Regions from separate parts of the Mangrovibacter sp. MFB070 genome, predicted to be linked through region 1. Evidence: predicted binding sites of a transcription regulator. Region 1 holds the regulator's gene; the other holds the start of a gene.
The links. The regulator CRP, encoded in region 1, controls carbon source genes, mostly activating them, when cyclic AMP is high. The targets are predictions, from matches to a motif close to ATGTGANNNNNNTCACAT.

Region 1 (4,193 bases):
ATTTAAGGGCTGATTCACAGGCGTCACACACAGTATTGGCATCCACCACTATACTGCTTTAACCTGCAGTACTGTGCGTTTCACATTGCCTCTTACTGATGGAGTGGTTGTTTATGTCAGCCAAGCACCCTGTTATTGCGGTTACCGGTTCCAGTGGAGCCGGTACCACGACAACCAGCATTGCCTTTCGTAAAATATTTAATCAGCTTAATCTGCGGGCTGCCGAAGTTGAAGGTGACAGCTTTCACCGCTATACCCGCCCGGAAATGGATATGGCAATACGTAAAGCCCGCGACCTTGGCCGCCATATCAGTTATTTCGGGCCAGATGCCAACGACTTTGCCTTGCTGGAGCGCACATTCAGGCAATACGGCGAGCAGGGTAACGGCCAGTCTCGCAAATATCTGCACACTTACGATGAAGCCGTTCCCTGGAATCAGGTGCCTGGTACCTTTACCCCCTGGCAACCGCTGCCTGAACCCACAGATGTATTGTTTTATGAAGGGCTGCACGGCGGCGTGGTAACTCAGGAGTGTGATGTCGCTCAACACGTTGATCTCCTGGTCGGCGTGGTACCTATCGTTAACCTCGAGTGGATTCAAAAGCTGGTAAGGGACACCAGTGAACGCGGCCATTCCCGGGAAGCCGTGATGGATTCAGTGGTGCGCTCAATGGAAGATTACATCAATTACATTACACCCCAGTTTTCACGTACTCACCTTAACTTCCAGCGAGTGCCTACCGTGGATACGTCCAACCCCTTTGCAGCCAAAGCGATTCCTTCTCTGGATGAAAGTTTTGTCGTTATTCATTTCCGCGGGCTGGAAGATATCGATTTCCCATGGCTTTTGGCAATGCTGCAAGGGTCATTTATTTCTCATATCAATACACTAGTTGTCCCGGGTGGGAAGATGGGCCTGGCGATGGAGTTAATCATGACGCCACTGGTCAAACGCCTGGCTGAAGGGAAAAAAATCGCGGGGGCCTGATACAGGCACAGAACGGGCGGGCGCTGCAAAGTACAGCCCCCGCCATGAAAACTTAGCCTTCAACCACTTCCCATGAGTGCGTGATGGTGGCTGCTTTGCCAAGCATTAACGCAACAGAGCAATATTTTTCCGCAGACAAATCCACCGCGCGAGCCACGGCATTATCTTTCAGATCTTTCCCTGTAACGATGAAGTGCAAATTGATAGTGGTAAACAAACGCGGCGCTTCTTCCCGGCGTTCAGATGTCAGTTTGACCTCACAATCAGTCACATTATGGCGGCCTTTTTGTAAAATAGAGACAACATCAATGGCACTGCATCCACCGGCAGCCATTAGCACCATTTCCATTGGACTTGGCGCTTTATCACCGGAGTTACCATCCATCAGGACCTGGTGGCCTGAGGCGGATTCACCCAAAAATGTTAAACCTTCAACCCATTTAACTCGCGCCTGCATACTCATTACTCCCAACTAAAGTGTTATCGCAACAGATTACGCGGCATTAACAAAACAGGCAATGGAAGGCGACACAGGTCATGCTGAAACGAGACAATAGAAGACACTTCAGGAAACCTGTGCTAAAACAAACAAGATGTAACAGACTGACAGTGACGTCATACCTGTTACAGAGGAAAAAGCGATTACAGACCAAACGACTCATGGCTCGCTTCAGGAATGGGGCGATTTAATGTTGTAACGCCAACAGGGCCCTACCCTGTCTTTGAGCAAGTTTATAATAGAGGATAACCGCGCATGGTGCTTGGCAAACCCCAAACAGACCCGACTCTCGAATGGTTCTTGTCACATTGCCACATTCATAAGTATCCATCCAAGAGCACCCTGATCCATCAGGGCGAGAAAGCAGAAACGCTGTATTACATCGTAAAAGGCTCTGTGGCCGTGCTTATCAAGGATGAAGAAGGCAAGGAGATGATCCTTTCTTATCTTAATCAAGGCGATTTTATTGGCGAACTGGGGCTGTTTGAAGAAGGCCAGGAGCGTAGCGCCTGGGTTCGTGCAAAAACAGCCTGTGAAGTAGCCGAAATTTCATACAAAAAATTTCGCCAGTTGATCCAGGTAAACCCGGACATTCTGATGCGCCTTTCATCCCAGATGGCACGTCGTTTACAGGTCACTTCTGAAAAAGTAGGGAACCTGGCATTCCTTGATGTAACCGGCCGAATTGCACAGACTTTGCTTAACCTGGCGAAACAACCTGATGCAATGACCCACCCGGATGGCATGCAAATCAAAATTACCCGTCAGGAAATTGGCCAAATTGTTGGCTGTTCCCGTGAAACTGTGGGCCGTATTTTAAAAATGCTGGAAGATCAAAACCTGATTTCCGCTCACGGTAAAACCATTGTGGTATACGGTACTCGTTAATTTTACTGTATTTCATCACACATTGAGGCACGCTCCAGAGCGTGCCTTTTTGTTTTGCTCAACCCAATATCCCTTCGGCTTTACCGAACAAATTCTGAAAATTGTTCACGAATGACACAAAACTGTCACAAATTCGCCTTATTCTTCCCGGGTACTGAAAACACAGCGATTAAAAAATTATTTTTGATCTAACCTTTTCCGGGAGAAATTATGGCAATGCTTAGCTCTTCAGCCCGTCTTGTAATCGCCGCTCTGACTCTGTCCACCACAACTGCATTTGCAGCCACTAACCTGACAGGTGCCGGTGGTACGTTCCCAGCGCCGGTTTATGCAAAATGGGCTGCAGAATATCAGCAGAAAACAGGTTCTCAGGTAAACTACCAGGGAATTGGTTCTTCAGGTGGTATCAAACAAATCATTGCAAAAACCGTCGATTTTGGTGCATCTGATGCGCCAATGAGCGATGCTGATCTGGAAAAAAATGGCTTGTTCCAGTTCCCGACCGTGATTGGTGGCGTGGTTCTGGCCGTTAATATCCCGGGTATTAAATCAGGTGAACTGACTCTGGATGGCAAAACACTGGGTGATATCTACCTGGGTAAAATCAAGAAATGGAATGACCCGGCAATCACTAAGCTGAACCCGAATGCCAAATTGCCGGATACCAACATCAATGTGGTTCGCCGTGCAGACGGTTCAGGCACCTCTTTCGTCTTCACCAGCTACCTGTCCAAAGTAAGCCCGGACTGGGCAAGCCAGGTTGGTAAAGGCACCACCGTTAAATGGCCAACTGGCCTGGGCGGCAAAGGGAACGATGGCGTGGCTGCATTCGTACAGCGTCTGCCGGGTTCTATTGGTTATGTTGAATATGCCTACGCAAAACAGAACAACCTGACCTGGACTAAGTTGTTTGATGCTGACGGTAAAGCAATCGAGCCGACCCAAAAAAGCTTCAGTAACAGCGCAAAAGAAGCCGACTGGAGTAAAACCTTTGCTCAGGACCTGACTTATCAGAAAGGTGCAGATGCATGGCCAATCTCTTCTACTACTTTTATCCTGGTCTACAAAAAGCAGGAAAATGCAGAGAAAGGTGCCGAAGTGCTGAAGTTCTTTGACTGGGCTTACAAAAATGGCAACGCTATCGCTGGTAACCTGGATTACGCTCCACTGCCTGCAAGCGTTACTGAACAGATTCGTGCTGCATGGAAAGCCAATGTAAAAGACAGTTCAGGTAAAGCCCTGTACTAATCTTGATGAATGGAACACTCTGCTTCAAAAGTAAAAAGCCGGGGTTACCCGGCTTTTTATTGCTGTCCTTGAACCCCGGCACCATCAGTTAAGTGCATACAGAGAGTGCATGAGTGCAGTTACAGCCCTTTAACCACCGCTTTTATTGCATCGGCAAAACGAGCCATACCCTCTTCAATATCTTTATAATCAATAACCAAAGACGGAGCCAGACGGACTACATCCGGCCCGGCATTGAGGATCATCAAACCATTCGCTGCGGCCGCATTCAGTACATCACGCGCCCGCCCTTTGTATGCGGCACTCAATTCGGCACCAATCAGTAACCCCATTCCCCGGATATCACTGAAAACAGCGTACTGTTCATTAATCTGCTTCAGGTGTTTTACGAACAACTCGCGTTTCGCCATAACACCATCCAGAACTTCCGGCGTATTGATAATATCGAAAGCAGCACCTGCCACCGCACACGCCAGTGGGTTACCGCCGTAGGTCGAGCCATGTGAGCCAACATGGAATGCCGATGCAATCTCTTCTGTTGTCAGCATCGCACTAATTGGGAACCCACC
Region 2 (4,193 bases), on a different contig from region 1:
TCATGACCTTTCTCCCCTTTAGGATTAACAGACTTACCATTTACAAACCAGGCAAGGGCGGCAACAAACACAATAAACAAGGCAACAAATAACCAGTTATTTTGGAATGCATGCCCCAGCACCAGGCCAGAACTGATCACATCTGAGTCACTGAACGTGACGCCATTAAAACCGTAACTTTCCAGCATCGGCACCAAAACTGACGGCAGGAAAGTAATAAACAGGCCATGGACAACACCACCAATCATTGCTCCACGTCGCCCTCCCAGCGCATTGCCAAAAACGCCAGCGGTGCCACCTGCAAAAAAGTTCGTTAATAACCCGGGTAGAATCATTGCCATCCCGAACATCGGGAAGACCAGCATGCCGATAATAGAACCCACTGTTGTTGCCAGAAAGCCGACTATCACTGCATTGGGGGCATAGGGAAAGAGAACCGGGCAATCCAGAGCGGGTTTGGCGTCTGGCACAATACGCATGGCAATTCCACGGAATGCAGGCACCAGTTCATTAAGCAGTAAACGCACACCGCTATAGAGAACAAAAACACCGGCAACAAACTGGATAGATTGCATAAACGCGTACATCAGGTAGTTCATACCGCCAGAAAACTGGGCAATATAAGCAGGCCCAGCCGCCAGCGCCGGGATCAGGTACATGGGCACCATCACCACCGCCATAGACAAATAGGTATCTTGCAGGAACTTGAAATTATCCGGCAGCACCAGGTCTTCAGTTGAGCGGGAGCCTTTGCCGACAACTTTTGCCACCGCAGCCTGAACCAGGTAGCCAATGGTACAAAAATGCCCCAGCGCGACGTCATCTGAACCGGTAATTCGCCGTACCACAGGTTGTGCCAGCGCTGGCATCAACACCGCCATAACCCCACCAAAAACACCACCAGTAAGGATAAGGGGTAAACCTGTCAGGCCAGCTTTATAGCCAATAACAGTGCCGATAGTTGCCATCCAGAGCAGTGCCTGCCCGGTCAGGAAGATGTATTTAAAGGGTGAAAGGCGCGCCACCAGGATATTGACGGCAAAGATCACCATCAGCGTTAACGCCACTTCGGAGCCCAGCTCACGGTTTGCCAGCCCGGCTATCGCTGCCACGTCGGTGATATACCCTTTCATGCCGAAGCCATGGGTAAAAATATCGTTAAGGAAAGTCAAAGTGGCGACAATAATGTTAATGCCTGCCATCATTATCAGAAAGCCCAGCAGCGTTTTAAATGTGCCTTCTGCTATTTTCCCTGGCGATTTTTTTTGCAGAATCAACCCGAGCATGGCAATAAATGCCACCAGGATAGATGCCTGGCCGAGTAAATCTTTTACAATAAATGAAATAATACTATTCATGATCAACCACCATTAAATTTTGCGCTTTCATAAAGGCAACTATTTTTGTTTCTATCTCCTCTTTATCAGTTAATTTATTCAGAATGATAACGCGCCTTGCCTCTTCTTCACTGGCATCGGCTGTTAAAATATCTGCAAATGTTTTGGAGGTTAAAATAATATCGGATTTAAATGCCCCCGCTTCAGAAACAGTGGTGTGTTCAATTTGTGCAGGAATCTCCAGTTTTTTAAGAACAGCTTTCGCGGTCATTTCAATGGCAAAGCTTGAGCCGAGGCCGCAGCCACATACGCAAAGTACTTTTAACATGTAGGGTCTCCTCAAAGGATATTGAGCTGCCTTGCAAGTTTATAATGATGCCCTTCAGTATCGACCAGGCGTTTTTGCATACTAATTAAATCAATGGGAATAGGTTTATTACTCGAATTAATAACAATGGCTTTATTACGCATTCCAGACTGAATGCAACGAACAATCTCACTGGCCATAATCGTTCCCTGATAAATTTCCTCGCAACTTGGGTCGCCACTGCGTAAGCCAAAACCCAAAATGGTCTTACGGATACGCACACCTATTTGTGGCTCCAGTTGTTTTATCATGGTGTCTATCGCCCCCTGAAACCCTGGCGAGTACTCTTTCGTGTAGCCTTCTGAGCAAAGGATTACGACGCTGTTTTGTTCCGCAAGCTTGTGCTGAATTTTTGATACCAGCTCAGCCACTGGCAACTGCCTTTCAGGGATTAACGCAATATCGGCATTACTCTTGATAGCCGCCTGCAAAGTCAGCTCGCCACAGTACCCACCAAGAACTTCAATCATAAATACTCGCCCGGGCAATGCCCTGCCGGTATTACGTAATTTGGATACTTCCTGGCGAATTTGTTCACAGGCCGTTGAGAAACCGATAGTGTAATCACTGCCGAATACATCATTATCAATCGTCATACCCACACCAAAACAATTAACACCAAATTCGCTGAGGGTATTCAGAAATTGTAAAGAACCATCGCCACCTGCCATGATTAATATATCAATATGGAGTGATTTAAGTTTTTTACTGATTTCGCTGTACTCTGAACGCATTAATTTTTTCGACGTCCTCCCGGATGTGATTACCGGCATTGCAGAGATAGAGAAGTCCACCAATTCACGCCATGCAATCTCATGGTGTTTTTTCTCCAGTAAGCCAGGGATCCCGCCATTAAATAGCGTAATATCAGCCTGCGCCAGCCTGGCTATCTGGAAAATAAAATTATTTATCCCTGAAACATCTCCGCCACTTACGACAATACCGATTTTCATCATTTGCCCTTATTGCTTGCGACACCCACATTTTTCCCTGGCTGCAAGCCCTGTATTTGCAACGAAGATCTCAAAAACTGGATAAATGAATCCATACAGAACATTGACACCCCTGTTTGTTAATAGTTTTTTGTGAATTGAATCACATTTAAAATTTAACAAATAGCGGGAATCAAATGTTTTTATTTTTTAAATACAGTGAGTTATTAAATAAATAGAAAAACTGAATTGAACAATGAGGGCTGTGAGTAATAGCCAGAAGATGCGATGGCAATTTTGTGAACACTACCTCATTTTTTGCGCTCAGGAGGTGCCAATAAGGCACCTGAGTCTGATGACAAACCTCATGTCCGTACAGAAAGAAAGGATGTCACCTAATAAAAAACCAGGAAAATCAATTCATTGATTTTCGGCTGCTAACTAAAAAGAAGGGATAACCACGCTTTTCCCTTCTTTTTCATCAATCTAAGGTGCCAATAAGGCACCTGTTTATTTTTACCGGGATAACCACGCACGGAAATTGCCAGATGTAATAGCGAAAACAGGCACCATAAACACCAACCAGGCCACACCAAAAAGGTGATGCAAGCAATGCGCTCAGCGCGTTAATAACCAGCGAGCTGTATGCTCATCGGTAACCAGGCCGTTAACCCAGCCCCCTTTCAGCGCGGCTAAAATCGCCGGGCGTTTGTAATCGCCACAGGCCACACCAATACGTGGGCAGGGATTGTTGCGAATATCATAACTGGTTATCAGCTGGTTGATTTCACTGTTAACAACATTGCCATCAGCATCAATAAACCGCCCCAGGATCTCACCTACAGAGCCCAGTGTTGTTAGTTCATCCAGTTGCGCCCGGTTAATAAACCCGTCTTTATAAATTGGGCTTTGCTCACCTAAAGGCCCCACGCCAACAAAAATAACGTCCGACAGGTTGGCTAACTCGCTCACGTTATTAAACAAGCGGCTTGAGCACCACATTGCGTGTTCATCATTGGTTTGTGCATAGCGCGGTGCCGGCCACTGAGAATATTTGGCTTCCAGTTTACGCGCCAGCAGCAAGGGCACATCGTCGTAATAATTACACTGGCCGTTTTCATCCATGGCACTAATCAACGCAACACAGCGGGCGTTCTTACAATTAAAATCAATGCGCTGAATGGTTTTTTTCAGGGTAAACCCCGAGCCAATACCAATGATCTTCGGTGTATCGGCCCGCAGAAAACGGGACATCACCTGGTAACAGCCAAATGCCACGCTATCGAGAAGGCTGTCTTCGCTGTAGACCGGCACAATATTGCATTCATGCAACTGGTACTTTTCCTGCAACAACTGCGCATAATCAAGGCAGTTCGCCACCGGATGGTGCAGACCAATGGAAACAATACCCTCTTCTTTCGCCGCAGCTATCAGGCGCTGGACGACCGGCCTTGAAGTCCCTAACAGGGTAGCTATTTCACTCTGATTCTGCCCGGCAATGTAGTACATCCACGCCGCACGCACTTTTTGGTCCAGCCTGGCATCATCTTCTTTGCT

Region 2: DT73_RS08120 (6-phosphofructokinase) is a predicted target of CRP. The motif match lies at 2,788-2,805, and genes of this name have one in related genera.

What each region holds. Positions count from the first base shown of each region.
Region 1 covers NZ_JJMI01000028.1:17,081-21,273, forward strand. Annotated here, with positions in the region: gene DT73_RS15480 (YheU family protein) at 1-13, shown strand, start outside; gene DT73_RS15485 (phosphoribulokinase) at 114-989, shown strand; gene DT73_RS15490 (OsmC family protein) at 1,042-1,446, opposite strand; gene crp (cAMP-activated global transcriptional regulator CRP) at 1,744-2,376, shown strand; gene pstS (phosphate ABC transporter substrate-binding protein PstS) at 2,587-3,624, shown strand; gene DT73_RS15505 (aspartate aminotransferase family protein) at 3,744-4,193, opposite strand, start outside.
Region 2 covers NZ_JJMI01000019.1:332,190-336,382, forward strand. Annotated here, with positions in the region: gene DT73_RS08105 (class II fructose-bisphosphate aldolase) at 1-4, opposite strand, end outside; gene DT73_RS08110 (PTS sugar transporter subunit IIC) at 1-1,358, opposite strand, end outside; gene DT73_RS08115 (PTS sugar transporter subunit IIB) at 1,351-1,665, opposite strand; gene DT73_RS08120 (6-phosphofructokinase) at 1,677-2,657, opposite strand; gene DT73_RS08125 (sugar-binding transcriptional regulator) at 3,255-4,193, opposite strand, start outside.